2 linked regions of the Azospirillum brasilense genome follow. The protein of the gene in region 2 binds, or shares a complex with, the protein of the main gene of each other region. Links are inferred from orthologs where the notes say so. Each region holds a gene or a part of one and is shown on either strand. Other genes may lie near its edges.

What was found.
Region 1: the proteins of pabB (region 2) and D3869_RS13305 are in contact, whole or in part, in a solved structure (PDB 8RP0), measured with the Escherichia coli proteins. The link is inferred for Azospirillum brasilense from one-to-one orthologs.

What each region holds. Positions count from the first base shown.
Region 1 is NZ_CP032345.1:2,780,115-2,795,299, forward strand. What follows is about bases 6,430-9,173. They hold D3869_RS13305 (anthranilate synthase component II), read right to left. Parts: upstream 8,225-9,173; coding sequence 7,634-8,224; downstream 6,430-7,633. Other genes in these bases: trpC (indole-3-glycerol phosphate synthase TrpC), read right to left, coding at 6,430-6,567; trpD (anthranilate phosphoribosyltransferase), read right to left, coding at 6,564-7,637; D3869_RS13310 (STY0301 family protein), read right to left, coding at 8,379-8,831; D3869_RS13315 (divergent polysaccharide deacetylase family protein), read left to right, coding at 9,010-9,173. In the rest of the region: gltX (glutamate--tRNA ligase), read right to left, coding at 1-339; D3869_RS13270 (ComEC/Rec2 family competence protein), read left to right, coding at 480-2,681; transcriptional repressor LexA, read right to left, coding at 2,707-3,405; D3869_RS13280 (molybdopterin molybdotransferase MoeA), read right to left, coding at 3,574-4,791; cyclic pyranopterin monophosphate synthase MoaC, read right to left, coding at 4,791-5,285; D3869_RS13290 (GNAT family N-acetyltransferase), read right to left, coding at 5,282-5,734; more of trpC, read right to left, coding at 5,779-6,429; more of D3869_RS13315, read left to right, coding at 9,174-10,155; D3869_RS13320 (heavy-metal-associated domain-containing protein), read left to right, coding at 10,183-10,386; D3869_RS13325 (hypothetical protein), read right to left, coding at 10,524-11,327; trpE (anthranilate synthase component I), read right to left, coding at 11,335-12,846; D3869_RS13335 (SurA N-terminal domain-containing protein), read right to left, coding at 12,871-14,757; tpiA (triose-phosphate isomerase), read left to right, coding at 14,974-15,185. UniProt on the Escherichia coli protein: Part of a heterodimeric complex that catalyzes the two-step biosynthesis of 4-amino-4-deoxychorismate (ADC), a precursor of p-aminobenzoate (PABA) and tetrahydrofolate.
Region 2 is NZ_CP032347.1:801,534-816,968, reverse strand. Bases 3,896-6,889 are described here. They hold pabB (aminodeoxychorismate synthase component I), read right to left. Parts: upstream 6,077-6,889; coding sequence 4,715-6,076; downstream 3,896-4,714. Other genes in these bases: D3869_RS25745 (SDR family oxidoreductase), read right to left, coding at 6,105-6,889; D3869_RS25755 (aminotransferase class IV), read right to left, coding at 3,896-4,718. In the rest of the region: D3869_RS25775 (transketolase), read left to right, coding at 1-911; D3869_RS25770 (calcium-binding protein), read left to right, coding at 1,298-2,062; D3869_RS25765 (site-2 protease family protein), read left to right, coding at 2,215-3,300; D3869_RS25760 (hypothetical protein), read left to right, coding at 3,405-3,872; more of D3869_RS25755, read right to left, coding at 3,882-3,895; more of D3869_RS25745, read right to left, coding at 6,890-6,890; D3869_RS25740 (hypothetical protein), read right to left, coding at 6,965-7,555; thioredoxin TrxC, read left to right, coding at 7,824-8,273; D3869_RS25730 (response regulator transcription factor), read right to left, coding at 8,277-8,888; D3869_RS25725 (sensor histidine kinase), read right to left, coding at 8,878-10,719; D3869_RS25720 (cytochrome c maturation protein CcmE), read left to right, coding at 11,085-11,471; D3869_RS25715 (sigma-70 family RNA polymerase sigma factor), read left to right, coding at 11,564-12,097; D3869_RS25710 (anti-sigma factor family protein), read left to right, coding at 12,101-12,919; D3869_RS25705 (hypothetical protein), read left to right, coding at 12,978-13,313; D3869_RS25700 (hypothetical protein), read left to right, coding at 13,453-13,884; D3869_RS25695 (hypothetical protein), read right to left, coding at 13,901-14,209; and 2 more genes. UniProt on the Escherichia coli protein: Part of a heterodimeric complex that catalyzes the two-step biosynthesis of 4-amino-4-deoxychorismate (ADC), a precursor of p-aminobenzoate (PABA) and tetrahydrofolate.

The sequences.
Region 1 (15,185 bases), on a different replicon or contig from region 2:
CTTCTGGGCGGCGCGCATCTCCTCCAACTCCTCGGGGCTCGCGTAGCAGTAATAGGCGCGGCCGGCGGCCAGCATCTGCTGCGCCACCTCGGCGTGGCGGTCCTTGCGGGCGAACTGGCTGACCGCGTCGCCGTCCCAGTCGAGGCCGAGCCAGGTCAGGCCGTCGAGAATGGCGTCCACCGCGGCGTCCGTCGAGCGCTGGCGGTCGGTGTCCTCGATGCGCAACAGGTACGTGCCACCGTTGCGGCGGGCGTACAGCCAGTTGAACAGCGCGGTGCGGGCACCGCCGATGTGGAGAAAGCCGGTGGGCGACGGGGCGAAACGGGTGACGACGGTCATGGGTGGCTCAATTCCGGGTTCGGCGCTGCTACAGTGCTGCGGCGGCCGCGCTGTGGCTGCTGCGGTGCGACTGCGGTGGTGCGGTGGTGTAACACATTAACGGCGCCGGAGGCATTTGCCTTGCGCGCATAGGCGACAGTATGGCCCACGGGGTTGAAGAGGGCATAGCCGGGGGTATGGCGGCGGAGGAGGGCGATGCCGCTCCGGTCCGTCGCGGCGTCGCCACGCGCCTTGCCGCGGCGGCTCTGGGATGCCTCGCCGCGGAGCGGGAGCGCTGGGCGCTTTGGCTGCCGGTGGGAACCGGGGCGGGCGTGGCGCTGTATTTCGGCCTGTCCGCCGAGCCGCCGCCCTGGCTGGGGCCGGGCGCTGCGGCTGGCTGTCTGGTTCTGCTGTGGCTGGCGCGGCGGCGTCTGGCGCCGGTCGTCCTGCTGTTGGGGTTGTTGAGCGTCGCTCTGGGCTTCGCCGCGGCGCAACTGCACAGCCTGGCGGCGGCGGCGCCGATGCTGACGCGCGAGCTTGGCCCGGTGCAGGTCACCGGGCGGGTGCTGGCGGTCGAACGGCAGCCCACCGGCGCGCGGCTGATGATCGGGGAGCCGACGGTGGAGCGGCTGGCCCCGGAAGCGACGCCGGAGCGGGTGCGCCTGCATCTGCCGGCCAAGGTGACCCCGCCGGAGGCCGGGACGGTGGTCCGGCTGCGCGCCATGCTCCACCCGCCGGCCGCCCCGGCGGAGCCGGGGGCGTTCGACCTGCAGCGGCGCGCCTATTTCGAAGGCTTTGGCGCGGTCGGCTTCGTCATGGGGGCCCCCGTCGTGCAGGAGGCGCCGCCGCCCGGCGGCTGGCGCCGGGTGACCGTGGCCTTCGAGCGGGCGCGCGCCGCCATCGCCGAGCGGGTGCGCGCCGCCGTGACCGACCCCGCGGAGGCCAGCGTCACCGCCGCCCTGCTGAACGGCGACGCGGCGGCGATTCCCGAGCCGATGATGGACGCCTTCCGCGACAGCGGTCTGGCGCACCTCCTGTCCATTTCCGGCCTGCATGTCGGCATCGCCGCCGGGATCGTCTTCTGGGTGGTGCGGGCGCTGCTGGCGCTGGCTCCCTGGATCGCGCTGCGCTGGCCGATCAAGAAGATCGCGGCGCTGGCCGGCATCCTGTCGGCGATCCTTTACACGCTGCTGGTGGGGGCGCCCTTGCCGACGCTGCGGTCGGTGCTGATGACCGGCCTCGTCATGGGTGCGGTCATCGCCGACCGGTCGCCGATCAGCATGCGGCTGGTCGCCTTCGCCGGCATCGTCACCGTCCTCTACGACCCGGAGGGGATGCTGGGGCCGAGCTTCCAGATGTCCTTCGCGGCGGTCGTCGCCCTGATCGCCGCCTTCGAGCGTTTCACGCCCTGGGCGGTGAGCCGGCGGCGCGAGATGGGCTGGCTCGGCAAGGGCGCCATGACGCTGGGCGGCATCGCCTTTTCCAGCGTGGTGGCGACGGTCGCAACGACGCCCTACGGGCTCTATCATTTCCAGCAGGTCGCCTTTTACGGCGTGCTGTCCAACATGGTGGCGATCCCCATCACGACGGTGTGGATCATGCCCTTGAGCCTGCTCTCCTACCTGCTGTTGCCCTTCGGGCTGGAGGGGCCGGCGGTGACGGCGATGAGTTGGGGCGTCCGGCTGGTCATCGAAACGGCGGAGCGGACCGCGGCGCTGCCCGGAGCGACGGCGTTCCTGCCGGCCATGCCGGACGCCGCCATCGCGGCGGTCACGCTGGGCGGGCTGTGGCTGGCCATCTGGACGGGGCGCTGGCGCTGGCTGGGGCTGGTGGCCTTGGCTGGCGGTATGGTCGCCCCGGCCTTTGCGCCGCGGCCCGACATTCTGGTGTCGGAGGACGGAAAATTGATGGCCGTGCGCAGCGCGGAGGGGATTCTCAGCCTCTCCACCGCCAGCGACGGGCGGGTCGCCAACAGCTGGAGGCGGCGCGACGGCATGGAGAAGCCGGAGGACAAGGCCGGTCAGGATGTCTGGCCGCTCGCCGGTGTCAGCCTCGACGGGCGGCTGCGCTGCGACGCCCTGGGCTGCCTCTACCGCGCGCAGGGAAAGACCGTGGCGCTGCTGCGCCAGCCGGACGCCTTGCCGGAGGATTGCGCGGTGGCCGATGCGGTGGTGACCGCGGTTCCGTCGCGCGGGTGCCGGGCGCCGCTGGTCATCGACCATTGGCGCTTGCGGCGGGAGGGCGCACACGCGCTCACCCTGTCGGACCAGGGTATCGGGGTGGAAAGCGTGCGTGGGCGGCGCGGCGACCGCCCCTGGACGATGGGCGGGATGCGGCCCGACAGAAAGACCGGGGCGCGCTGAAGCGCCGCCCCGGATCGTCCTGCCGTCAGTACTTCCGCACCAGACCGACGAGGCGGCCCTGCACCCGGACGCGGTCGGCGCCGAAGATGCGGGTCTCGTAGGCGGCGTTGGCCGGTTCGAGCGCCACGGTGTTGCCCTTGCGGCGCAGGCGCTTCAGCGTGACCTCGGCGTCATCGACCAGGGCGACGACGATCGAGCCGTTCTCCGCGCTGTCGCAGCGCTGGATGACCACCGTGTCATGGTCGAGGATGCCGGCCTCCACCATGGAATCGCCGGCGACCTCCAGCGCGTAGTGGTCGCCCATGCCGAGCATGGCGGCCGGAATGTCCACGAAGGCGGAGCTGTCGCGCAGCGCCTCGATGGGCGTGCCGGCGGCGATCCGGCCGTAGAGCGGAAGCTGAACCGATTCGGACGCCGGATTCGCTTCCCGCCCTGCGAAGCTGAAGTCGCCCTTGATGACGTTGGGCTGGAACTTGGCGCGCGGCGGCCGGGGGCGGGCGGTCTCCAGCCCCTCCGGCAGGCGCAGCACCTCCAGCGCGCGGGCGCGGTGGGGCAGGCGGCGGATGAAGCCGCGCTCCTCCAGCCCGGTGATCAGGCGGTGGATGCCCGACTTGGACTTCAGGTTGAGAGCGTCCTTCATTTCGTCGAAGGAAGGGGACACACCGCCCTGCCCGAGCCGCTCGTTGATGAAAAGCAGCAATTCATGCTGCTTGCGCGTGAGCATTTGTGCCTCCCGGCCGGTTCCGCACTAGATATGGAACAAAAGCAAAACGTTCCATCTTGTTCTAGTTTGGTTCTTAACCCCCGTCAAGCCCTACGGATGAAATCAATCGCAAATCGACGGACAGGACTCCCAAAGCGATTGCCAAAGGGATCGGGGGTGCAGAACGGATTAAAGCGACAGGACACCGCCGCTCAACGGGATCACCGTCACGCGGTCGCCCACGGCGGCGGCGGTTGCCTGCGGCTCGCGGACGATCAGGGCGTCGGCCCGGGCCAGCCGGGACATCATCGCGCTGTCCTGGCGCGGGAAGGGGGTGGCGACGGGCTCGCCGTCCGCTCCGGTGGACAGGGTGGCGCGCAGGAAATCCGTGCGGTCGTCGTTGGCCTTCAGCGGCGCGCCGAGCCGGGCCGCGAGCGTGGCGTTCTCGGCGGGCAGCCCCTGGAGACGGCGGAGGACGGGCACCAGGAACAGCACGGCGGCGACCCCGGTGGAGACCGGGTTGCCGGGCAGGCCGAGCAGCGGCACGCCGTTCGCCGTGCCGAAGATCAACGGTTTGCCGGGCTTCATGGCGACCCGGTAGAAGTCCAGCGACAGCCCGCCCAGCACGTCGCGCACATGGTCGTGTTCGCCTTGCGAGGCGCCGCCCGTGGTCACCAGCACGTCGCAGCCGGCCGCCCCGGCGGCCATGGCGGCGAGATGCTCCGGATCGTCCCTGGCCACGCCGAGGTTGTGGGCGAGCCCGCCCTGGCTGGTGACCAGCGCGCACAGGCCGAGCGCGTTGGAGCTGACGATCTGGCTCGGACCCAGCGGATCGCCGGGCAGGGCGATCTCGTCCCCGGTGGCGAGCACGGCGACCCGCGGGCGACGGTGGACGCGCAGCCAGGGCAGGTTGGCCGCGGCGGCCAGGGCGACGTCACGGGCGGTGAGCAGCCGTCCCTTGGGAAGCAACTCCTCTCCCGCGGTGAAGTCCAGACCGGCGGGGCGGATGAAGCGGCCCGCGGGCACGGCGCGCCCGACGCGCACGCGATCCCCGGCGTCCTCGCAATCCTCCTGCATCACCACGGCGTCGGCCCCGGCGGGCAGGGGGGCGCCGGTGAAGATGCGCACGGCCTCGCCCGCGCCGAGCGATCCGGCGAAGGCGTGGCCGGCCGCCGACTCGCCGATCCGGCGCAGGGTGACGGGCGCAGTCTCCGACGCCTGGACGATGTCGGCGGCGCGGACGGCCCAGCCGTCCATGGCGGCGGCGGCGAAGGGCGGCTGGGTCAGCCGGGCGACGGCGGGCTCCGCCAGGACGCGCCCCAGCGCGTCGGGCAGCGGCACCGTCTCCGCCGGCAGGGCGGTGAAGGCGGCGAGGATGCGGGCGCGGGCTTCACCGACCTGCAGCATCAGGCCGCGCTCCCCCATTCGCCGCTCTTGCCGCCGGCCTTGTGGAGCAGCGTCACCTCGGTGATGGTCATGCCGCGGTCCACCGCCTTGCACATGTCGTAGACGGTGAGTGCGGCGATCGACACGGCGGTCAGCGCCTCCATCTCCACCCCGGTCTGCCCCCTCAGCTTGCAGGTGGCGGTGATGTCCACGGCGTTGCGCTCGGGGTCGCAGGTCAGGTCCACCTTGACCGAGGTCAGCATCAGCGGGTGGCACAGCGGGATCAGGTCCGGCGTGCGCTTGGCCCCCATGATGCCGGCCAGCCGGGCCACCGACAGGACGTCGCCCTTCTTGACGCCGCCTTGCAGGATGAGCGCCAGCGTTTCCGGCTGCATCAGGACGGAGCCGCGGGCGGTCGCCGTTCGTTCCGTGTCGGCCTTGCCGGACACGTCCACCATCACCGCGCGGCCCTCGGCGTCGAAATGGGTGAAGCCGCTCGCGGGCTGGTCGGTCATAGGGGTTTCTCCATGAACAGGCTCAGCGGGTCCGGGCCGTAGGGGCCGAAGGGGCCGCGGTCGGCGAAGCCCTGCTTGCGGTATAGCGCGATGGCCTCGTCCTGATAGACGCCGGTTTCCAGCCGCAGCAGCGACAGGCCGGCGCCGCGCGCCTCGTCCTCGATGCGTTCCAGAAGGCGGCGTCCGATCTGGCCGCCGCGTGCGGTCGGCTGGACGAACATCCGCTTGACCTCGCCATAGCCGCCCTCGGTGTCGATGCGCACGGCCCCGCAGCCGACCACGGTTCCCGACCGCCGGGCGACCAGGAAGCGGATGTCCGGCTTGGCCAGCGACTGCAGGTCGAGCAGATGGTTGCTCTCGGCCGGGTAAAGGTCGCCCAGATAGCGGTCCAGCTCCTCGATGAGCTGAACCACCTCGTCCTGGAGCGGACTTTCAAGGGCAATGCTCACGTTCGGCACGTCGTCGCTCCTCCCCATTGCTTTATTCTTTGGTGTCAGGCGAGCAGGGCGCGGGTGGCCGCGGTCACATCCTTCTGCCGCATCAGCGATTCACCGACCAGGAAGCAGCGCGCGCCGACCGCCGCCATGCGCGACAGGTCCGCCGGGCTGTAGAGGCCGCTTTCGGCGACCAGCATCCGGTCGGCGGGCACGTGGGCCGCCAGTTCCTCCGTCGTGGCGATGTCCACCGCCAGAGTCTTCAGGTTCCGGTTGTTCACCCCCAGAAGCGGAGTCTTCAGCGCCAGCGCGCGGTCCAGCTCCTCGCGGTTGTGCACCTCGACCAGCACGTCGAGGCCCCAGGCGAGGGCGGCGTCCTCGATCTCGGCGGCCTGCGCGTCGCTCAGCGCCGCCATGATGATCAGGATGCAGTCAGCGCCCAGCGCGCGGGATTCGGCGATCTGGTAGGGATCGACCATGAAGTCCTTGCGCAGCACCGGCAGGTCCACCGCGGCGCGGGCGGACAGCAGATAGTCGTCGCAGCCCTGGAAATAGGGCTCGTCGGTCAGCACCGACAGGCAGGTGGCGCCGCCCTCGCGGTAGGCGCGGGCCAGCGACGGCGGGTCGAAGTCCGGACGGATCAGGCCCTTCGACGGGCTGGCCTTCTTGATCTCGGCGATCAGGCCGTAGCGGCCCCCGTCCACCGTGCGGCGCAGGGCGCGGATGAAGCCGCGCGCCGGGTCGGCGGCGCGGGCGGCGTCCTCCACCGCGGACAGCGGGCGGGCGGACTTGCGGGCTTGGACCAGCGCGCGCTTGTCGTCGCAGATGCGGGTCAGGACGTCGCTCATGGCGCGGCAACCGGTTCGTTGGTGGCGGACGAGTTGGTGATGGAAACAAGGTGCTGGAGCACGGCGCGGGCCGCCCCGCTGTCGATGGCGTCGCGGGCCCGCTCGACGCCCTCCTTCAGGTCGCCGGCCTTGCCCGCGACGTGCAGCGCGGCGGCGGCGTTCAGCAGAACGATGTCGCGGTAGGCGCCCTGGGCGCCGTCGAACAGCGCGCGGATGGCCTCGGCGTTCACATGGGCGTCGCCGCCCTTCAGAAGCTCTGGCCGGGCGCGGAAGATGCCGGCCTGCTCCGGCTCGATCTCGAAGACCGTGACCTCGCCGTCCTTCAACTGGGCGACGGTGGTCGGGCCGGTGGTGGTGATCTCGTCCAGCCCGTCGGAGCCATGGACGACCCAGGCGGCCTCCGACCCCAGCCGCTTCAGCACATGGGCCAGAGGCTCCACCCATTGCCTGGCGTAGACGCCGAGAAGCTGGCGCTTGGCGCTGGCCGGGTTGGACAGCGGTCCCAGCAGGTTGAAGATGGTGCGGGTGCCCAGCTCGACGCGGGTCGGGCCGACGTTGCGCATGGCGAGGTGGTGGCGCGGCGCCATCAGGAAGCCGATGCGCGCGTCCCACAGAGCCTTGCGCACCAGACCCATGTCGCAGTCGAGGTTGACGCCCAGGGCACCCAGCACGTCGGCGGCGCCCGACTTGGACGACATGGCGCGGTTGCCGTGCTTGGCCACCGGCACGCCGCAGGCGGCGATGACGACCGCGGCGGCGGTGGAGATGTTGTAGGTGCCCGAGCCGTCGCCGCCGGTGCCGCAGGTGTCGATGGTGCCGTCCGGGGCCTCCACCGGGATCGCCTTGGCGCGCATGACGCGGGCGGCCCCGGTGATCTCGTCCACCGTCTCGCCGCGCACCCGCAGCGCCATCAGGAAGCCGCCCATCTGCGACGGGGTGGCGTTGCCCGACATGATGATGTCGAAGGCCAGCGCGGCCTCCGGCTCGTTCAGGGCGTTGCCGGCGGCGACCTTGGCGAGGATCGCCTTCATGTCGGTCAGGTCGCCGTGCGGCGCGGACGGCGTGCTCATGCGGCGGTCTCCAGCCGGCGGGTCGTGTTCAGGAAGTTCTCCAGGATCTTGTGCCCGTGCTCGCTCTCGATGCTTTCCGGGTGGAACTGCACACCGTGGATCGGCAGCTCGCGGTGGGACAGCGCCATGATCAGGCCGTCCTCCGTCTCGCCGGTCACCTCCAGGCAGGCGGGCAGGGTGGCGCGCTCGACGATCAGCGAATGGTAGCGGGTGGCCCGGAAGGGCGAGGGCAGGTCCTTCAGGACGCCGCGCCCCTGGTGGAACATGCGGTCGACCTTGCCGTGCATCGGCACCGGCGCGCGCAGCACCGTGCCGCCGAAGGCCTGCCCGATGGCCTGATGGCCCAGGCACACGCCCATCAGCGGAACGCCCGCCTTGGCGGCGGCGTCGATCAGCGGCAGGCAGATGCCCGCCTTGTCCGGGTCGCAGGGGCCGGGCGACAGCACGATCCCCTCGGGGCGGAGCGCCATGGCCTCCTCCACCGTCAGGCTGTCGTTGCGGCGGACGTCCAGTTCGGCGCCCAGTTCGCCCAGGTAATGGACGAGGTTGTAGGTGAAGCTGTCGTAATTATCGATGAGCAGCAGCATGGGGCGCCCCGGCATCCTTCCGGCCTGTCTTTTCCGGTCCGTCGGTCACGGCCCGATCGTCCCGGAATAGCGTTCCGGCCTTGTTCCAAGGCGGGTACCCTAGCGGCTGGAGCGGTGGATTTCCAGCCCGTCCGAACCTCGACTTGGCGGAGAATCAGTGGCAGAGGAACTGCGGCGCTGTCGCCGGCTTGTCGAGGACCATGCCGCGCGCGTCGGTCTCCTCGGTGATCTGGCAGCGCCGCACGGTGCGCGGCAGGTCGATGGCCAGCGTGGCCTGCGTTCCGTTGTAACGGCAGATCAGGAAGACGCTGTCGCGCCGGGCGGCGGGGAAGTCCCATTGCCGGACCTCCGAGCGGCCCCGCCGCAGGCTGCGGTCCGGCTCCAGCGCCGCCGGGGAGGGAGACGTCATCTGCGCCGTCCGGTCGCCCTCCACCAGCGCGACGCCCGCAAAGGCGTGCTGGTCCTTCGCCGGGTAGGGCGACCAGCCGCCGGGCGCCTCCGGCTGAGCCTGCACGGTCAGGCTGGGCGGGCAGCGGACCTCGTTGGCGACGGCGGGGCCGGTGGTGGCGACGGCGAGGACCGCCAGGAGGGGGAGGGTGCGGAGCATGGCGGTCACAGCATAGTCCCAGCCGGCGGAGGCCTCCACCCCGCTCCGCTGTTGCAGGGACGGTGCGGGGGTGCCACCTTGCGCGCAAACCGGAAACCAGGGTTCGAGATTTCTTCCCATGGTCAGAAAATCGCCGCGCAAACCCCAGAAGGCCGCGGCACGGAAGCCATCGCCGAAAGTGCCGGCCGCCGCGTCCGGACGGGCGGTGCCGGGGCGCGCCGTATCGCCGGTTCTGCTGGCGCTGGCCGGTGTGATCGCGGTCTTCGCTGTGGCGCTCGGCGCCCGTTTCATCCTCGGGCGCGGCGCGCCGGAGACGGAGACCGTCGTGGAGCGGGAGGCGCCGGTCATCGCTCCCGCGGCTCCGATCAAGGCTCCGCCGCCCAAGGTCGCCGAGGCACCGCCCCCACCGCCGCCGCCGCCGGTTCGCGAGGCCGAACCCGCTCCGGCGCCCGTTCCCGCGCCACCGCCCCAGGTGACCGAGGCCCCGTCGCCCGTTCCGGTGCCCGCACCGCCCCCGCCGCCGGCACTGACGCCGAAGCCGGTGGTGGCGATGCTGCCGCCCCCCGTCGCCCCGCTGGAACCGCCCAAGGTGGCGCCAGGATCGCCGCTGTGGAAGAAGAACGCGCTGCCCTTCCGCGCCCCGCCGGGCAAGCCGGCCATCGCCATTGTCATCGACGACATGGGCGTGGACCGCAAACGTTCGAACCGCACGGTGTCGTTGCCGGCGCCGCTGACGCTGGCCTGGCTGCCCTACGCCCACGAATTGCCCGCCCAGGCCCGCGCCGCCCGCGCCGCCGGGCACGAGCTGATGCTGCATCTTCCCATGGAGCCCAGCGGCTCGGCCGATCCGGGGCCGCAGGCGCTGCGCGTGTCGCTCGACAAGGGGGAGATCCTGCGCCGGACCAAGGCGGCGCTCGACAGCTTCGACGGCTATGTCGGGGTGAACAACCACATGGGCAGCCGCTTCACCGCCGATTCCGCGGCCATGGCGCCCGTGCTGGGAGAGATCGCGCGGCGCGGCCTGTTGTGGCTGGACAGCCGGACCACCGCGAAGAGCGCCGGCCTGACCCTCGCGCGGGAGCTTCAGATGCCCTTCGCCGGGCGCGACATCTTCCTCGACAACGAGATGACCGTGCCGGCGGTGCGCGCCCAGCTCGCCAAGACGGAGCAGGTGGCGCGCCGCCAAGGCTACGCCATCGCCATCGGCCACCCGCACGATGCGACAATCGACGCACTGGCCTCCTGGATGCCGGAGGTGCAGAAACGCGGCTTCGTCCTGGTTCCGGTCAGCGCCGTCGTGCGCGCCCATCACGCCGGCGGGTGACCGCCGGTCCCGCTTGAGGAGAGTTCCATGGCTGACACCTACAAGGTCGGCGGCATGACCTGCGGCGGCTGCGCCCGCTCCGTCACCAACGCCATCGGCAAGCTGGCGCCGGGCGCCGCCGTGACGGTGGACCTGGAGGCCGGCACCGTGGCCGTCGAGGGCGGAGTCGCGCCGGAGACGGTGAGGAAGGCCGTGGAAGGCGCCGGCTTCGACTTCGGCGGCCAAGCCTGAGAAGGGCTTCAGGCCTGAGAAAGCCCTAAAGCGGATTGCAATCCGCTTTGGACCGCGACGGCGGCCCCGGCCGCACATGCGGCCGAAGCCCGCCGGCAAGTGAGGCGATGTGAGTCTAAAGCGAACGGAAGTTCGTTTTAAGCCGCCTGAGGACGGCGCAGCCGCCACACCAGCAGGCCGCCGGCCCAGGACAGCGAGACCGCCAGCGCGGCGCCGAGCGCCACGAACCGTCCGGCGGGCTCGGCCAGCAGATGGGCGGTGGTCAGCGCCAGGGCGAGGCCGGGGTTGGTCAGCAGCGCGCTGCGCATCGCCGCGGCGACCACGCCGCCGCCCAGGCGGCCGTGCAGGATCGCCGTCAGGCTGGTCAGAGCGATGGGGAACACGGCGGCGATCCCGGTGGCTGCCGGCCCGATGCTGTGGCTGAGCGTGGTCACGGTGGCGACCAGCAGGCCGACGAGTCCGGCGCGGGCCGGGATGTCGTACCAGCGCGACCGCGCGGTCCGGACCAGCTTGTCCGCCGGAATCGGCGCCGACACCGCCCAGGCGGCGATCCCATAGCAGGCCAGCGTGAGCAGAAGCGCCAGCGGCAGAGTCCATTCGACGGCGGAGCGCAGGCTGGCCGCCGTGGCGATCCAGAAGACGGAGCTGGTGATGACCGTCGCCGGCATGCTCCAGCGCGGGGCGATCCGCACCAGAAGCGCCAGATAGAGGACGATCGTCGCGTTCCCGACCATCCCTGACAGGGCGGCATCGGCGACGAAGCCGTCGCCATGCTCCATCGCGAGCAGCACGAAGGCCGGGCCGGTCGAGACGGGCAGGGCGGTGATCATGCCGCCATAGAAGGGGCCGGCCTTCTCCGCCGCCAGCGAGGCGGCGACGACGACCAGGGCCGCCGCCACGATCTTGACGATCAGCGGCAGCAGCAGCGCATCGAGGGGCATACGGTCCCTACCGGGCGGAGGTCTCGCGGACGGTTTCCTCCGCGGCGCGGATCAGGGCCATCGACTTGTTGACGGTCTCCTGATACTCGGCCTCCGGATCGCTGTCGGCGACCACGCCGCCGCCGGCCTGCACGTACATCATGCCGTCCTTCAGCACGGCGGTGCGCAGCGCGATGCAGGTGTCCATGGCGCCCGACGCGCCGAAATAACCGACACAGCCGGCGTAGACGCCGCGGCGGGCCTTCTCCAGCTCGTCGATGATCTGCATGGCGCGGACCTTCGGCGCTCCCGAGACGGTGCCGGCCGGGAAGCCGGCGATCAGGGCATCCAGCGCGTCGTGCTTGGGGTCGAGGTCGCCTTCGACGTTGGACACGATGTGCATGACGTGGCTGTACAGCTCCACGATCATCTTCTGCGTCACCTTGACGGTGCCGGTGCGCGCCACGCGGCCCACGTCGTTGCGGCCGAGGTCGAGCAGCATCAGATGCTCGGCCAGCTCCTTCGGATCGCTCAGCAGGTCCTCGGCCAGCGCCTGGTCCTCCTCCGCCGTGGCGCCGCGCTTGCGGGTGCCGGCGATGGGGCGGACGGTCACCTTGCCGTCGCGCACGCGCACCAGGATCTCCGGGCTGGAGCCGACGACCGACAGCTCGCCGAAGTCGCAGTGGAACAGGAAGGGCGACGGGTTCAGGCGGCGCAGCGTGCGGTACAGCGCCAGCGGCGACGGCTTGAAAGGGAAGCGGATGCGCTGGGACGGCACGACCTGGAAGATGTCGCCGGCGCGGATGTACTCCTTCGCCCGCTCGACGATCGCATGATACTCCTCGCGCGTCGTGTTGGAGGTCCAGGCGAGCGGCAGCCCGTCCTTGGTCCGCGGCTCCCGCCGGTAGGGCAGGGGGCGCTCCAGATCGGCCACCGCGTCCATCAGCCGCTCGCGGGCGTCGCCGTAGGCGGCGGCGCCGTCGACCCCCGGCTTCGGCCAGACGGGGGTGACCAGAGTCACCGAATCGGTGTGGCTGTCGAAGATGGCGACGATGCTCGGCCGCGACAGGATGGCGTCGGGGATGCCCAGCTCGTCCGGGTTGTCGTCCGGCAGCCGCTCCATCAGCCGGACCATGTCGTAGGTCAGGTAGCCGAACAGGCCGGCGGCCATCGGCGGCAGCGCGTCCGGCAGGTCGATGCGGCTCTCGTTGATGAGGGCGCGCAGCGACTCCAGCGGAGCGGCGTCGACGGGCTCGTAGGCGTCGCGGTCGTGCAGGGCGTTGCGGTTCACCTCCGCCCGGTCGCGGCGGCAGCGCCAGACCAGATCGGGCTTGAAGCCGATCACCGAGTAGCGGTCGCGCCGCGACCCCGCCCCGCGCTCCGCCGATTCGAAGAGGAAGCCGAAGGGGCGCCCGTCGGCCAGCTTCATGTAGGCGGAGACGGGAGTCTCCAGATCGCTGACCAGCGTGGTCCACACCACCTGCGGCGTGCCGGCCTCATAAGCGGTGTGGAAGGCGGCGGATTCCGGCTGAACCTTCACGGGACGGGCCTCGATTGAGTGTGGTTAGTTGCCGCTGGCGAAGAACTGGTCGATGCGGTTGCGGTGAACCTCGACCGGGTAGCTGTTGCGCAGCGCGTTGCCGAACTGGGCCATGATGTCGCTTTCCAGCCCCTGGGCGACGGTGCTCTCCACGGTCGCCAGCGTGGCGTCGGCCGCCGCCGGGTCCGCCGGGATGATCTCCTTCAGGCGGGCGACGACCTGGCTGTCGGCGGTGGCGCCGGTCACCGTCTCGCCGGGCTTCACCTCGAACAGCTTGCGCACCAGCTCGCCCGGCAGCCCCTCGACCGAACGGGCGTCGCGGGTGAAGGGCGTGGTCATGGCGAAGCTGGCGCCGGACTGGCCGGCGACGTCCTGCGCCGCGGCCTCCGAGCCCTGCTTCAGCTTGGCGGCAATGTCCTGGGCCTTCTCGGCGGCCAGCTTGGCGCGCTTGTCGTCCTGCCAGCCGGCGACGGCCTGATCGCGCACCTCGGCCAGCGGCTTGGGCGCGGCCGGCGTCACGCCGTCGACGCGCACCGCGTAGAAGACGTTGTTGGGCGCTTCGGTCAGGTTCGAGGTGGCGCCGGAGGCGAGCTGGAAGGCGGTCTGCACCATGGCGGCGAAGTTCGCGCGGCCGGGAGCGGCGTCCTGGCCGTCCGGCGCCTTGCCGCTGCTGTCCACCGCGGCGATCTTGGCGATGGGCAGCGACTGGGCCTGGGCGACCTCCTCCAGCGGGGCGCCGCTGGCGAGCTGGTCCTCGACCCGGTTGGCGATGGAGTAGAGCGAATCCATCGCCTTCTCCTTGCGCAGCTCGGCCAGGAGCTGGTCGCGGGCCTCCTCGAAGCTCTTGGTGGCGCCCGGCTGGACGGCGGTGACCGTCAGGACGTGCCAGCCCAGCCCGCTGCGCACGGCGTCGCTGACCGCACCCTGGGCCAGCGCGAAGGCGGCGTCGCCGATCTCCGGCAGCTCGTTGCGGGTGACGTTGTCGAGCGTGATGACGTCGGTCCCGGCGTCCTTGGCGGCGGCGGTCAGGCCCTTGGTCTTGGCGGCCTCGGCGATCTGCCTGGCCTTCGCCTCGTCGTCGGCCAGCACCATCTCCACCGTGCGGCGCTCCGGCGTGCCGAGTTCGTCGGCGCGCTCGTCATAGGCGGCGCGCAGCTCGGCGTCGGGGATCTGGATGTCCTTGGCGATCTCGTCGGCGGAGAGCTGGGCGATGCTCAGCGCGCGGTATTCCGGCGCGGTGAAGCGGACCTGATGGTCCTCGTAATAACGGGTCAGCTCCGCCTCGTCGGGCACGCCGACGTCGCCGATGGCGGCGTTGGGCAGGGTGACCACCTCGGCCACGCGGCGCTCCCCGCGGAAGCGGTAGAGGTCCTGGACCAGCGGCTTCGGCGGGGTCACCCCGGCGCCGACCGCCCCGGCGACCAGCTCGCGCGCGGTCTCGCGGCGCAGCAGGGCGACGTAGCCGTCCTCGGTGAGCTGGTTGTTGCGCAGCACGCTGCGGAACTGGTTCGGGTCGAACTGGTTCTGCGCGTTGCGGAAGGCCGGTTCCTCGGCGATGCGCCGGCGCACCACGTCCGGACCGACCGAGATCCCGGCGTCGCGCGCCGCCTGATCGTAGAGCGCGCGCTGCACGAGCGCCGACAGAGACTGGTCGAGCAGGCCGAACTGGCGCGCCTGCTCCGTCGTCAGGTTGCCGCCCAGCATCGGGCGCAGCCGCTCCATCTGGCGGCGGAACTCCTGGTCCAGCTCCGCCCGGTCGATATCCACCTTGCCGACGGACGCGACGGTGCTGGAGATCCCGCCTGTGCGGATCATGTCGCCGATGCCCCAGGCCGCGAAGCTGACGATGAGGAGCACGAACAGGATCTTGACGACCCACGAACCGGCGTAAGTGCGGATGAACTGAAGCATGGGACCCGAAGTGAGTGCGCAAAGGGCGGCCCTGCGGCCGGGGCGGCATCATAGGCACCCCGCGAAAGCCCGGCAACACCCCATTTCCCCCGCGATTCCCCATCGGAAAGAACCCGTTGGGCGGGTGGAAATGCCCCGCACTCCTTGCTAGACAGGGGGCGCACTTTGCCAACGAACACCCGCACCAACAAACGAGAGCCGGAGGACGTAAACGCCATGGCCGCACGCCGCAAACTGATTGCCGGGAACTGGAAGATGAACGGGCTGAAGGCCGACGGGCTCGACCTCGCCTCTGACCTCGCCGGACGCCTGACGGGGGCCGGGACGGTCGCCTTCGACATGCTGGTGTGCCCGCCCTTCCCGCTGCTGTTCCCGGTGGGCGACGCCATTTCCGGCAGCCCGCTGGCGCTCGGCGCGCAGGACTGCCA
Region 2 (15,435 bases):
TCCTGTTGTCGGCGCTCGGCCTGTCGCATTCGCTGTTCGGCGAGCGGCTGCTGCCCATCGGCACCGTCTACGACCCTTTCGTCATGCGGGCGGCGGACCAGATGAACTACGCCTGCTATCAGGACGCGCGGTTCCTGCTGGTGGCGACCCCGTCCGGCGTGACACTGGCCCCGGAGGGCGGGGCGCACCAATCCATCGCCACCCCGCTGGTCGGCATGGCCCAGGACGGGCTGGCCTGCTTCGAGCCGGCCTTCGCCGATGAGCTGGCCGTCACCATGCGCTGGGCCTTCGATTACATGCAGCGGGAGGGCGAGGGCGAGCCGGACGAGCGCAACTGGCTGCGCGACGAGACCGGCGGCTCGGTCTATCTGCGCCTGTCCTCCCGCGTGCTGGAGCAGCCGGTCCGCACCATGGACGCGGAGCTGGAGAACGGCATCGTCCAGGGCGCCTATTGGCTGCGTCGTCCCGGGCCGAACGCCCAGGTGGTGGTCGCCTACAGCGGCGTGGTGGCGCCGGAGGCCATCGAGGCGGTGGGCATGCTCGGCGAGGACCGCCGCGACGTCGGGCTATTGGCCGTCACCTCCGCCGACCGGCTGCACGCCGGCTGGAGCGCCGCGCAGCGGGCGCGCGAGCGCGGCAAGCCCCACGCGCGCTCCCACGTCGAACGGCTGCTGGAGGGCGTGCCGCCCCATTGCGCGCTGGTGACGGTGCAGGACGGGCACCCGGCGGGTCTGGGCTGGCTGGGCTCGGTCCAAGGCCACCGCACGCGGGCGCTGGGGGTCGAGCATTTCGGCCAGACCGGCACCATCGCCGACCTCTACCGCCATCACGGCATCGACGCCCAGGCCATCGTCCGCGCGGCGGAGGCCCTGTCCCCCGGCCGGCCGGTCCGTTACTTGAAGGCGGTGTAATCGCAGACTGAGCACCGGCTGCGTCCTTCCCGTGAACGGTCGCGGCGCAAGCCGGTTGCCCGCGCGTTGGTCCCCGCGCCCCCACCCGCCCTCTGCGTCGTCAGCTTCGCGGTCGTCTGCGCGATTCTCAGGCGTTCGCGGCTGGATCTCTCCCGCCAAGTGAATTCATCCAGGACGAAGAAACAATCCCCGTCAGCGGCAACAAAAACGCCGAATGGACGCGTCAAAATGACGCTTTCCATTAGTTAGATAACTAATCATGAGCCGATCAAGACATATCAAAGGTTTCCATGGTTGATATTTCGCTAATTAACACTCGCTTGGATGCATTTGCTATCAAATTTATACAAGGGTAACCGGTTTCGAAATCCGCTCCATTGACTTCAATGCACGCCGATGGCGAAAAAGATATGCCGTATACGGCTAATAAATTGGAGAAACTTGCGATGACGACCTGGTACGGAACTTCCGGGAATGACATCTATGACGCTCCTTCGGGACCGAACATGCTGTTCGGACAGGGCGGGAACGACGATATCCTGGGCAACACCGACGCCGATTATATTGACGGTGGCGACGGAAACGACACGCTGTACGGCAGCTTCGGAAACGACAGCCTGTACGGCGGCACCGGGGCCGACACGCTGTACGGCAACGACAACAACGATCTTCTGAGCGGTGAGACTGGGGACGACTTCCTCTACGGCGGGAACAACAACGACACGCTGTACGGTGGGGCCGGCAACGACACTCTGTTCGGGGATTACGGCTCGGATGTCGGCCTGGACGTCCTGGCGGGCGGAGCCGGCAACGATGTCCTTTACGGTGGCTACGACAGCGACAACTACCTCTACACCTGCAATTCGGACGGCATCGATCTCATCTCGGATTCGCACGGCGACTACGACCGGCTCCGCTTGAACGGCCCCACGGCGCCCAACCAGCTCGAATACTACAGGGCCAGCACCTTCGGTGGCGATTCCAACGACCTTCTGTTCTTCACCAAGGCCGACGCCGCCGACGGCACCATCAGCGAGTACATCATCATCGACGACTTCTGGAGCGGCAGCGCCGCCGGCAGCGGCCGCATCGAGTATCTGAACCTAAGCGGCACGGATTACTGGTTCAACACCGTCGTCTGGGGCCTGTAACACCGTCGAGCGTATAAGGCCGTTGGAGGGCTGGGCCGGCCCCAGCCCTCCAACGGCCAGCCCTTCCTCCGATAGGCCCATGACGCCGCACGCCGCGCGACACCACATAAGGACTCCGTCGAACGACGGTCACAGCGCGAGGCGAGGTCGGGATGAGCTGGTCGATCCCCATCGGCACCATGAAGGGCACGGTGATCCGCATCCACGTCACCTTCTTCCTGTTTCTCCTGTGGATCGGCGCCGCCTACCACGCGCAGGGCGGCTGGCCTGCGGCTCTGGAGGGGGTGGTCTTCCTTTCGCTGCTGTTCCTCTGCGTGCTGCTGCACGAGTTCGGGCACGTCTTCGCCGCCCGGCGCTACGGTGTGCGCACGCCGGACATCACGCTGCTGCCGATCGGCGGGGTGGCCCGGCTGGAACGGTTGCCGGAGAAGCCGTCGCAGGAGCTGGTGGTGGCGCTGGCCGGACCGGCGGTGAATCTGGTGATCGCCGCCCTGCTCTACGCCGCGCTCGGCGGCTTCGTGCCGGCCGGCGCGGCGGAGGTGCGGAACGCCGGAATCGACGTGCTGTCCCGGCTGGCCGTGGTCAACCTATTCCTGGCGTTGTTCAACCTGATCCCGGCCTTCCCCATGGACGGCGGGCGCGTGCTGCGGGCGGTGCTGGCGAGCCGCATGGGCTATGTCCGCGGCACCCAGGTGGCGGCCTCGGTCGGGCAGGCGCTGGCCATCGGGCTGGGACTGCTCGGCCTGTTCGGCAACCCGATGCTGCTGTTCATCGCGCTGTTCGTCTATCTGGGCGCCTCGTCGGAGGCGCACGCGGTGCAGATGCGCGAGATCACCCACGGCGTGGTCGTCTCGGACGCCATGGTCACCCGCTTCGAGACGCTGCCGCCCTCCGGCGTGCTGGAGGACGCGGTGCAATGCCTGATCCGGACGACCCAGCACGAGTTTCCCGTGGTGGACGGCGCCGGCACGCTGCGCGGCGTGCTGACCCGCGACGACCTGATCCGCGCCCTGCGCGACCGCGGCCCGGACACGCCGGTGCTGGAGGTGATGCGCCCCGACATCCCCGTGATCCACCGGCACGGCAAGCTGGAGGAGGCGCTGCGGCTGATGCAGGAGAAAAGCCTGCCCGCGATCGGCGTCGATGACGGAAACGGACGGCTGGTCGGTCTGGTGACGCCCGAAAATGTCGGGGAGATGATGATGGTCCAGGCCGCCCGGCACGCCCGGCGCCGCTGACCGCCTCCCCCTTCCGTCGCGTCCCCTCTCCCTTCGGGAACAAGCGGCGGCCAGGGTCATTGTGCTAGGACTGTGGATGCCCCCACAGCGGAAGGGAGGATGACATGGCGATGCGTTCCACGCGCCGGGCGGCGCTGGCCCTGGCCGGATTCGCCGGGATGACCGCCGCCATGCCGGGACGGAAGGCCGCGGCGGACCAGCCCGGCGTCCACCGCGTCGCCATCCAGGTCAGCAGCAACGACCCGGCGCTGATGAACATGGCGCTGAACAACGTCAAGAACATCATCGAATACTACAAGGCCATCGGCGAAACGGTGGAGGTCGAACTGGTCACCTTCGGCCCCGGCCTGCACATGCTGCGCGCCGACCGCTCGCCGGTGAAGGACCGGCTGGCGTCGCTGAAGGGCAGCCTGCCGACCCTGACCTACTCCGCCTGCGAGAACACCCGCAACGGCATGATCCGCGTCGAACAGGGCGAGGTCCCCATGGTGCCGGAAGCCAAGCTGGTGCCCTCTGGCGTCGTCCGCCTGATGCAGCTTCAGGAAGAGGGCTGGTCCTACCTCCGCCCGTAAGCGGGCGCTCTACTCTGCCGCAATGTCCTTCAGCAGGGCGGCGGTCACCGGCCCCACGGTTCCGGCGCCGATGGCCTGCCCGTCGACGCGCAGCAGCGGCCGCAGGCCCAGGCTGTTGGTCAGGAAAGCCTCCTCGGCCCCCAGCAGATCGGCGACGTCAAGCGGCGCCTCCCCGGCATCGCTCCGTTCCAGGATCAGCGCGCGGCGGATGCCCGGCAGGGCGCCTTCGGCGACCGGCGGGGTCAGCAGGCGCCCGTCCCGGACGACGAACAGGTTCGCCACGCTGGATTCGGCCAGACGGCCCGCGCCGTTGAGCAGGAGCGCCTCTCCCGCGCCGCGCGTCGCCGCCTCCCGCCGGGCGAGGATGGAGTCCAGGTAGTTCAGCGACTTCACGCGCGACAGCGGCGAATGCTCGTTGCGCCGGGTGCTGCGGGCGATGGCCGCCTCCACCGGGCCGGCGGGCGGCGGCGCGGGGGCCAGCGTCATCAGCAGAGTCGGCACGGCGTCCGCCGGGGGCAGCACGCCGCGCGCTCCGGTGCCCCGTGTCAGCGTGATCCGCAGCACGCCCTCCACCCCGCCATCCGCTTGGTCCTGCGCCGCGATCAGCGCGGCTGCGGCGTCGGCCAGCGCCGTGGCGCCGTGGGGAAGCGGCAGGCCGAGCAGCGCCGCGCCGTCCGCCAGCCGGTCGAGATGCCGGCCGAGATGGCGGGCGGTGCCGCCGGCCACCCGGATCGTTTCGAACAGCCCGTCGCCCAGCGTGAAGCCGCGGTCCGCCGGGTCGATGCGCGCCTCCTCCGCCGGCAGCAGGCGCCCGTTCAGCCAGACGACGTTCATGCCCGGGCTCATGCCCGCTCCTCCTGCAGCGCGCGGAGCTGGGCGCGGATCTTGACCATCATCTCCTCATGCTCGTCCGCCGGGTCGGAATCGGCGACGATGCCGCCGCCGGCCTGGGCGATCACCGTGTCCGGCGTGATCGACAGGGTGCGGATGACGATGCTGCTGTCCATCGCGCCGTCGAAACCGAGCCAAGCGACGGAGCCGCAATAGGCGCCGCGCCGCGCCACCTCCAGCTCGTCGATGATCTGCATGGCGCGGATCTTGGGCGCCCCGGTGATCGAGCCGCCGGGCAGCGCCGCCCGCAGCAGATCCACCGCCCCCAGGCCGGGCCGCAGCCGCGCCGTGACCACCGAGACGAGGTGATGGACGCTGGCGAAGCTCTCCAGCCCGTAGAGCGTCGGCACCCGCACGCTGCCGATCCGCGACACCCGGCCGAGGTCGTTGCGCAGCAGGTCGGTGATCATCAGGTTTTCCGCCCGGTCCTTGATGCTGGCCACCAGCTCAGCGGCGGCGGCGGCGTCCGCGCTGGGGTCGGCGTAGCGCGGGCGGGTGCCCTTGATCGGGCGGGTCTCCACCTCCCCGGCGGCGCTGAGGCGGATGAAGCGCTCCGGCGAGGCGCTGGCGATTCGCAGGCGCGGACCGCAGTCCAGATAGGCGGCGAAGGGGGCCGGGCTGATCGCGCGCAGCCGCCGGTACAGCGCGTAGCTGTCCAGCCCGTCGCGCCGCTCGGCCAGGAAGCGCTGCGTGAAGTTGGCCTGATAGATGTCGCCGGCCCGGATGTACTCCAGCACCCGCTCCACCCGCGCCAGATAGTCGTCGCGGTCCAGCTCGCTCCGCCAGGGGGCGGCCGGGACGGGGCCGAGGGGGGACGCTCCGCCGCCCTCCAGCCGGGCCGCCAGGGCGCGGGCACGGCCCTCGGCCTCCGGGCGGGCGGCGATCACCCAGGCGCGGCGCTCCGCATGGTCGAAGGCGGCCACCGCGTCGTAGAAGCCGAAGGCCATCTCCGGCTGGCCGCCGGGGTTGGCGTGGCGCGAACGGATGCGCTCCAGCCGCAGCCCCGCCTCGTAGCCGATGAAGCCGACCGCCCCGCCGCAAAAGGGCGCGGGCCCCGGCGGACCCTCGGGCCGGGCGTGGCGCGCCAGCTCCGCCGCCAGCACGGCGAAGGGGTCGCCGTCCACTGGACGGCCGTCGAGATGCGCCCGCCCGTCCAGCGACTCCAGGGTGCGGACGGGCTCCGCCGCGATGTAGCTGTAGCGGCCATGGGCCGGGTGTGGGGCGGCGCTGTCGAGCAGCATCGACCACGGCTGTCCGGACAGGGCGCGGAAAGCCTCCGCCGGATCGGCGCATGACAAGGGGATCGCCAGCATGGCGGCGGAGCTTCCTTTAAGACCGGCCTTACATGAGAATGGTGGCGCCGCCGTCCACCACCAACACATGCCCATTGACGTAGGACGCGGCGGGCGAGGCCAGGAACACCGCGGCCCCGGCGATCTCCTCCGGTCGGCCCCAGCGCCCCATCGGGGTGCGCCCCTCGAAATAGGCGGACAGGGCCGGGTTGCCGGTGATGCCGGCGTTGGTCTCCGTCGCGAAGAAGCCCGGCGCGATGGCGTTGCTGGTCAGGCCCTTTGCGCCGTACTCGGCGGCGAGCGCCCGCACCATGCCGGCCAGCCCGGCCTTCGCGGCGGCGTAGACCGCGTCGTTGGCGCGGGCGATCTGCCCGGAGATGGAGGTCACCGTGATCAGCCGCCCGAAGCCCTGGGGCAGCATCAGCCGCGCCGCTTCCCGCGCCAGGATCAGGCCGGCGGCCAGATCGACGTTGAGCAGGTCGCTGATCTCCTCGTCCGCGAAGTCGGTCAACGGCTTGCGGTTGCGCTGCCCGACATTCTGGACCAGCACGTCCAGCCGCCCATGATCCTGCGCGATCCGCGCGAAGGCGTCCCGCACCGCACCGCGGTCGGCCACGTCGAAGGCCAGCACGGAGGCCCGCCCGCCGGCCGCGGCGATGGCCTCGGCCAGCGGCTCCAGCCGCGCGGCGTCGCGCCCGTTCAGCAGCACATGGGCGCCGGACCCGGCCATGGCGCGGGCGATTTCCAGACCCAGCCCGCGCCCGGAGCCGGTGACCAGCGCCACCCGGCCTTCCAGCGAGAACTGCGACAGATAGGGGAGATGCGGGGCGGTCATGGTCACCGTTGGGGAGGGGGTGGACGGTCTTGCAGATTTAGCAGATGCTCCGCCGGATGGCACCCCGTTCGGCGTCAGGCGCGGGGAAGCAGTTCCACCGTTTCCGCGATGGTCCAGCCGTCCGCCCGCACCAGCCGCCCAATGCGTCCGTACAGCGCGGCTCCGGGCGACACGCGCCCCTCCGCGGCCCAGACATGGTCGGCGGGAGCGGTCAGCAGGCCCAGCACCTCCACCGAGAAGGCAACACCGTTCCGCGCCAGCAGGCGGCCGAAGGGCTCGGTCCCTTCGCGAAGCTGCTCGGCGAAGGCCGCGGGAAAGCCGCCGAGGGCGATGCGGATGCTCGCCAGCTCCACCGGCAGAGCGTCCGGCCCGATGGTCAGCGCGATGTCGCGCCACAGCGCCGTGCCGTCCGGCTCCGTCCACTGGCGCAGCACCCGCACGCCCACCGGCTCGCCCCACCGCTCCGACAGGACGGCGGTCATGCCGCGGTCGTGGTCGAGCAGCGTCCGATAGGGCGCCGGGACCACGGCGGCGGGCAGAGCGGACAGCGCCCGCGCCCCGGCCCCCCATCCCGCCGTCAGCGCCCGCGCGCGCGCCAGGGCGGGGCCGGGATCGTCCATGGAGGAGCAGCCGGCGGCGGAGGCGGACGAAAAGGAAGGCTTCATTCGAAATCGCGGTTCTGCGGAAGGGCTTGGGCGGAAGGACGTGGCTGCTCCCTCCTGGGACAGCGGCCATGGGCCGGCATTCTAGGAACAGCGTGCCGCCCACCGCAATGCCGAAGGCGCGCATCCCTCGGTCGTGCCGACCGCTTGACCCCACAATGATAAGGGGCGCCGACCTCAGCCCTGCCCGGCGCCGGCGGCCTCTTGCGCTTCATGAACGCTGCATTAGATCACGCTCATAAAGTTGCCCGTCCCGGAGGGAAGCCGCGCCATGTCCGATCTTCTGCACGTCGCCTGCCCGAGCTGCGACACCCTGAACCGCATGCCGCGCGGACGCCTCGACCAGCCCGGCGCCGGCAAATGTGGCCGCTGCGGCCAGCCGCTGTTCCAGGGGAAGCCCATCGCTTTGACCGCCGCCCGCTTCACCGCCCAGGCGGAGCGCAGCGACCTGCCGCTGCTCATCGACTTCTGGGCGGAGTGGTGTGGGCCGTGCCGGATGATGGCGCCGGTCTTCGAGCAGGCCGCCGGCCAGCTTGAGCCCCATGTCCGCCTCGCCAAGGTGGACACCGAGGCCGCACCCGATCTGGCCGCCCGCTTCGGCGTGCGCAGCATTCCGACCCTCGTGCTGGTCCATCACGGACGCGAGGTGGCGCGCACCGCGGGGGCGATGCCGCTGCCGGCCCTGCTTGGCTGGGTGCGGCAGGCGATGGCGGCCGTCTGAGCGCTACTCCGCTTCCAAGAGTAGGCGGGTCAGGTCGGAGACGGAGGCGACCTCCAGCTTGTCCATGACGTTGTGGCGATGAACCTCCACCGTCTTCAGGCTGAGGTTGATCTCCGCCGCGATGACCTTGTTCGGCTTGCCCTGCACCACCAGATCGGCGACCTGCCGCTCCCGCGGGGTCAGGCGGGCCAGCAGGGCGCGGACATGGGCCTTGCGCGCCTGCGCCTCCCACGCCCGCCGGGACGTTTCCAGCGCCTCGTGCACCCGGTCGAGCAGAACCTGGTCGTTGAAGGGCTTCTCGATGAAGTCCACCGCCCCGGCGCGGAAGGCGCGGGCGGCCATCGGCACGTCGCCGTGGCCGGTGATGACCACGACGGCCAGGACGGAGCCGGCGCGGGCCAGCGTGTCCTGCAGCTCCAGGCCGCTCATCCCCGGCATCCGCACGTCGGTGACGAGGCAGCCGGGCTGGTCGGCGCGCATGGCGCGCAGGAACTCCTCGCCGGAGCCGAAGGACTCCACCGCCACGCCCAGCGAGCCGATCAGCCAGCCCAGCGAATGGCGCATCGCCGGATCGTCGTCCACCACGTAGACGGTGCGGGCCGCGTCAGCCTGCATTGACCTTCTCCTCCGCTGCGGGCAGGACGAAGCGCACGACGGTGCCTCCGCCCGGATGATCGGTGGCCCAGAGATGGCCGCCATGGCTTTCCACAATGGTCCGGCAGATCGACAGGCCCAGCCCCATGCCGCCCGGCTTGGTGGTGAAGAAGGGATCGAACAGCCGCGCCCGCGCGTCCTCCGACAGGCCGTGCCCGCGGTCGGCCACGGCGATCTCCACCCGCCCTTCCGCGTCCAGGCCGGTGCGCACGGTGACGCCCCTGCCCTCCTCCGCGCCATCATCCATGGCGTCCAGCGCGTTCTTGACGAGGTTCAGGACGACCTGTTCGATCTGCACCCGGTCGGCCAGGACCGGCGGAAGGCCGGAGGCCAATTCGCGGATGACCGGAATGTTGCCGCTGCGCGCCCGCCCCTCGCAGAGCTGCAGCGCCGCCTCCACCGCCCCGTTGACGTCGGCCGGCTCCAGCTGGACGGCGCGCTTGCGCACGAAGTCGCGGATGCGGGCGATGATCTGCCCCGCGCGGTCGGCCTGGGCGGCGATGGCGCGGGAGGCCTCCGCGAACTCCGCGGCGCTGCCCACCCCGGCCTCCAGCCGCCGCGTGCAGCCGCGCGCGTAGTTGGCGATGGCGCCCAGCGGCTGGTTCAGCTCATGCGCGATGTTGCTGGCCATCTCGCCGAGGATGGAGAGGCGGGCGACATGGTCCATCTCCTTCTGCCGTTCCCGCGCGGTGTCCTCGGCGCGGCGGCGCTCGGCCATCTCGCGGCGCAGCTCGCGGTTGGCCGCGCGCAATTCGGCGGTGCGCACCTTGATGAGATGCTCGACCCGCAGCGAATGGACCGCCCACCACAGCAGGGCCAGCGCGGCCAGCGCCAGCCAGTGCCAGTGCTCCCGCGCGAGGTCGAGCAGGGTGACGTCGCGCAGATGCTCGTAGGGGCCGATGCGCAGGCTGCGGAACAGGCCGTGGACCGGCTGGTAGTCCAGCGGCACCGTCCAGCCCTCGTAGCCGCCGGCCAGAGCCGCAGGATGGCTGTCGGGCATCTGGAACAGCGCGACCACCACCGCCTTCGCCAGATCCTCCGGCGTTTTGGCCAGCCGGGCGAGCGGCCAGTCGGGGTAGAGTCCGGTGGACAGGGCGCAGCCGAATCCCGGCTCCGTCCGCGGGGCGACGACTTGGAACTGCGCCCGGTCGAGGCGGCCTTCCTGGGCCAACTCCTCCAGCACGCAGGCGCGCAGGACGCCGGCGTCCACCTCCCCGTCGCGGACGGCGAAGGCGACGCGGTCCACGGGAAATCCGGAGAAGCGCAGCTCCTTCAAATCGCCGTAGGGATCGACCCCGGCCGTCAGCATCGCGCCCCAGGCAACCTGGAAGCCGCCGAAGGCGTCGGGGTCCACCGCCATCACGGTCTTGCCCTTCAGGTCCGCAAGCGTCTGGATATCCTCGCGCCCCGCCCGGACGATCAGAGCGGAGCCCACCGCCGCCCCCGACGCGCCGGAGCGGGAGGAATGGAGCGTGGCGATGCGCGTGACGCCGTGGCGGGCCTCCAGCTCCACATAATTGCCGGTGTTGGTCAGCACGAAATCGACGCTGCCGGCGGCCACCGCCGCGTCCATGCCCGGCAGGTCGAGCGGCACCATCTCCGCCCCGCGCTGCGGAAAGCGGTCCGCGAGATAGCGGACGGTCGGTTCCCAGACGGCGTTGGCGTGGTCGCCGCCACGGTAGGCCAGCACGCCGACGCGGATCGGCGGTTCCACCGCCCGGGCGGGAAGCCCGGCGGAGAGAACCCCCAGCAGCGCCAGCATCAGGCAACCCGGGCGGACCGTGAACCGCATGGCATCCTTCGGACGGGTGAAGACGCGGGGAACCGCCGGAACGGACCCCGACGCGCCGCATACACCCTTACGCTGTCGCTTTCAATCCGTGCGGGCGCATGCGCTCAGGGAAAGGCGACGCCGGGGCGGGGTCGAGCGGCGGCACGGTGGATGACGCGATGGATGGCTCGTTGGACGACATGGGCTTCATCAGCCCTTTAAATAAGATATCTCTAATTTATAGACGATCCCCGTCGATCAAGCGGATTGTGATCGGTCTTGCTGAACCGCGCTTGAACGCGCCGTTCAGGCAAGGCTCAGCCGCGGCTTGCCATGATCCCTCCTGTTCGGGCGGGCCTTCCGCCCCTTGCGATGGAGACAGGATCATGCGCCCTTCCACCACCCTCCCCCTTCTGGCCGCCCCCGTCCTGGCCGCGGCCTTTGCCGCCTTTCTGCTGTCCGGCCCCGCCGACGCCGGCGAGCGGCACCGCACGGTCCAGGCTGCCTCGCCGCAGCCAATCGCCGAAGCGCTGCGGGCCGGGGGCGGCACCGTCTCCGGGTCGGTCGCCGCCGTGGGCGTCAACTGGATGACCGTTCAGGACGACAGCGGGCGGACGGATGTCAGGATGCGCGGCGTCCTGCCGGAAGGCATTGCGCAAGGCGCCCCCATCACCGTCACCGGCCGTGTCCGCAAGGGCGGGCTGATGGCCAGCGAGATCATCCTCGCCGATGGCTCCCTGCACCGGCCCTCCCGCGACCACGACGACGATTGACCGCGGAAAGCGTCCCGCCCCGGGATTAAAAGGGCCTCCCGAAACGAAAACGGAGCAGGAATTCGGGAAAATCCAGTCCACGGGGTGGAGACGTGACGTTCAGCCTGCGCGATCAACTGTCGAATCAACTGCGCTCCCTGCGCCGCTACGCCCTCGCGCTGGCGCGCAACCGCGACGACGCGGAGGATCTCGTGCAGGAGACGCTGGTGCGCGCCATTTCCGGCTCCCGGACCTTCCGGCCGAACGGCGACCTGCGGTCCTGGCTGTTCGGCATCCTGCACAACGTCCACGTCAACGGGGTACGGCGGGAGCAGGTGCGGGCGCGCGGCGCCTCGGCCATCGAGGCGATGGCCTACGGGCAGATGCCGCCCAACCAGCCCGACCATGTGGAGCTGATGCGGACCATCGAGGCCTTCTCAACCCTTCCCGACGAGCAGCGCCGCGTCCTCACCCTCGTCGCCGTGGAGGGGATGAGCTACCAGGAGGCCGCCCGCCAGCTGGACATCCCGCTCGGCACGCTGATGTCGCGGCTGGCCCGCGGCCGGGAGGCGCTGCGTGTGGAGATGGGCCACCGGGAGATGGACCAGCGCGACCGCGCCCAGACCGCCCTGCGGGCGGTGAGGTGAGTCATGGGCGGTGATCCCATCAGCCTCAACCAGGACGCCGACCTCCATCTCTACATGGACGGCGAGATGGAGCCGGCCCGCCGCGCCGCCTTCGAAGCGCAGTTGGCCGCCAACCCGGCCCTGGCCGCCAAGCTCGACGAGTATCGGCACCAGCAGGAGATGCTGAGGCTTGGGCTGGACATGATGGCCGCCGTCTCGGTGCGGGAGACCGAAACGCTGGCCGGGCGCCTGCGCTGGCGTCTGGACATGGACCGTTTCTCCCGGCGGGTCGCCCCGCTGGCCGCCGCGATGCTGCTGGTCATGGGGGGATGGAGCCTGACCGTGTGGGTGCAGTCGGGCGGGGCTGCCGGACCGCAGTTGGCCGGCGCGGTCGATGATGTCCCCGCCTTCGCGGACGAGGCGGCGGACGCGCATTCCAAGGCCGTCGCGCTCAACACGCTGCAGCCGTCGCCGCCCCAGACGAACGTCACGCCGGTTCCGGCGCAGACCGCCCAGGTGCCGCTGCCGGAGGGCCGCGGCATGACGGTGGCGCTCCCCGCCATCGGTCCGGAACTGACCCTGATCCGGGCCAGCATCGTGCCATGGAACCATGGCACCGCTCTCCAGTTTCTCTACAGGGAACCGGACGGCGAACTGCTGACCCTGTTCGTCGCGTCCGGAGGTCCGGCGCAGGACGGCACCCTGCACACCGTCGTGCAGGACAGCCTGCGGCTCGTCTACTGGCGAGCCGGGCTGGTCGCCTACACCGTCACCGGCAACAAGGCCGACGGCGACCTGCTGACCGTCGCCAAAAAGATGGCGGACAGCATCCGCCGATCCTGACACCGCACCGCCCTGGTAGCCATCGGGCGGAGCCCCACCAAGCCTGTGGAGCCCAGCCATGAGCCTGTACACCGATCCGGACGAGCGGAACGGCCATCCGCTGGACATGGTCGAAACCTTCGTCGCCCGCGAGCATTGGGAGCCGATCCTGCGGCAGGCCGCCTTCAACGGCATGGTGCTGGGCGCGGTCACCCTGCTGCTGGGGCTGGACGCGCTGCCCGGCCTCGCGATCATCCACATCATCACCTTCGCGTCGGGCATGGCCCAGGGCTTCCTGGCGCTGCGCCTGGAGGAGAGCGGGCAGGACGAGGCCGCCGTCGCCGTGGGGCGCCGCTCCATGGCCGCCTTCACGCTGGCCTCGGTCACATTGTTCCTGATGCCCTTCGCGGCCTGATCCGCGCAGAAGTCACGCGCGGAACCGGCCGTTCCGTGCCATCGTCCCCGTTCCGCCGGGGACCTCCCCCCGGTTGGGGATTTCAAGACGGGAACTGGAACAGCCGATGCGGGGCAGGCAGACACGCTCCGGGAGCCGGATGCAGATCCGTGCGCCCTATCTCGACCCGGTGCGTGTGGGGGAGACCTCGGGAAACCTGCGCTGCCGCTGCTGCGGGCGGCCCGACGGGGTCGTTGTGCGCTGCCTGCCCGACGGGCGCTGGTATGATGGGGCGGACGAGACGTGGCGGGACGGCCGCGGGCGCCGCGTGCCCTGGCCGGAGGCCGCCGAATACGCCGCCACCACCGACATCCTGGTCAGCGTCGAGGCGCTGCGCATCACCCGCTCGGCCGTCGAGCGGGTCCGCCTGCTGTGCAACCGCTGCCGCCGGCTGGAGGGCGCCGTCCATGGCCGCGCCCGCGCCCGGATCAGCATCCTGCTGCGCCGGGCCATCGGCGACCTGTTCCTGGGCCGCTACGACGATCCGGCCGTCCTCACGGCGCTGGTCGCCCTATACCGCAAGGACGGCTGAGCCGACGCTCCTGCCCTCAGCCGGCGGTGTCCTCGGCCATCCCGCCATCGAGCCGTGCCGCCAGCTCCCGCCGCGCCAGAAGCTCCGGCGCCACCGTCGCCGCGGGGGCCGCGGCGGGCAGACGGCCGTAGGCGCCGATGCCGAAGGCCCCGGCGTCGCCGACGATCCACTCCTCGGCGGGCGGGGACGGAGGCGGGGGCGTTTCGATCTTCCGGAACAGCGCGGCGGCGGAGGCCAGCGCGGAGGAAGCGGTGAGCGGGATCGTGGAATTCGCGCGTTCGGTCCGGCCCTGCATGGCCAGGACTTCATCATGTGCATCGGACATCGGACTCTCCCTCACCGCGTGACGAAGGGTAACGCTGGAACTGTGGCATGGAAGTCACGCTCCGTCCAATTGCACGAACGGATGAACCGCCGCTTGGACAACAGGCCGCCCCCACCGCCGGTTCATAAGCAATTAGGGGGAATGTGATCCGGAACGAACCACGCGACCGTTCCCGCTGTTCAGCCTGGGGTGCCGCAACGGGGAGATCTGGCAGACGCATGGGACGGTTCTTGCGCTGGGCGTCGGCCCTGCTGCTTCTGGCCGCCATAAGCGGGGCGGCGATGGTGGGAACGGGCATGGTCACGGTTCCACCCCGCTACGACCCCTGGGCGCCGCTGGACATCGCGGAGGCCCCGAATCTGCTGACCCGCCTCAAGCTGTCCCGGCTGGACGGCGCCCCCCGGCAGTGCCACGCCGTTCTGGGCGCCGCGGGCCTGCGCTTCAGCGCGGTGCCCGACCGGCAGACCGGTCCCGACTGCGGCCTGACCGACGCGGTGCAGGTCAGCCGCTCGGCGGTGGCCTTCAACAGCGGCTTCACCGTCACCTGCCCGCTCGCCGCCGCCTGGATGCTGTTCGAGACGCACACGCTCCAGCCCGCGGCGCAGCGGCATTTCGGGCAGCGGGTGACGCGGGTCCGGCATCTGGGGAGCTACGCCTGCCGCAACGTCTACGGCCGGGCGGAGGGGCGCCGCAGCGAGCACGCCACCGCCAACGCCCTCGACATCGCCGGCTTCACTCTGGCCGACGGCACCACCATCGCCCTGCCCGGCGACTGGAGTCCGGCAGACGGACGGAAGGGGGCCTTCCTGCGCGAGGTCCGCGACGGCGCCTGCGAGGTCTTCCGCGCGGTGCTGGGCCCCGACTACAACGAGGCCCACCGCGACCACTTCCACCTCGACATGGGGCCGTACCGCGTCTGCCGCTGAGGCGCCACCCGATGGATCAGGCGCTGTGGTAGGCCAGCACCCCGTCGGCGCGCGTCTCGGCGCGCAATTCCCCCCGCCCGACCATGTGGTTGATGTGGGCCAGCGCCTCGCCGAAGGCGAAGCTCAGCTGGTGGGAATCCAGCGCGCGGCGGAACAGCACCGGCACCAGCTCCGCGCAGCTCAGCGGCTTGGCGCGGCAGGCCTCGGCGATCTGCGCGCAGCGGTCGGCGTGGTGGGCCTCCAGCGCGCGGGTGCGGTGGTCAAGGCCGTAGAAGGGCAGCCTGTGGCCGGACAGGACCA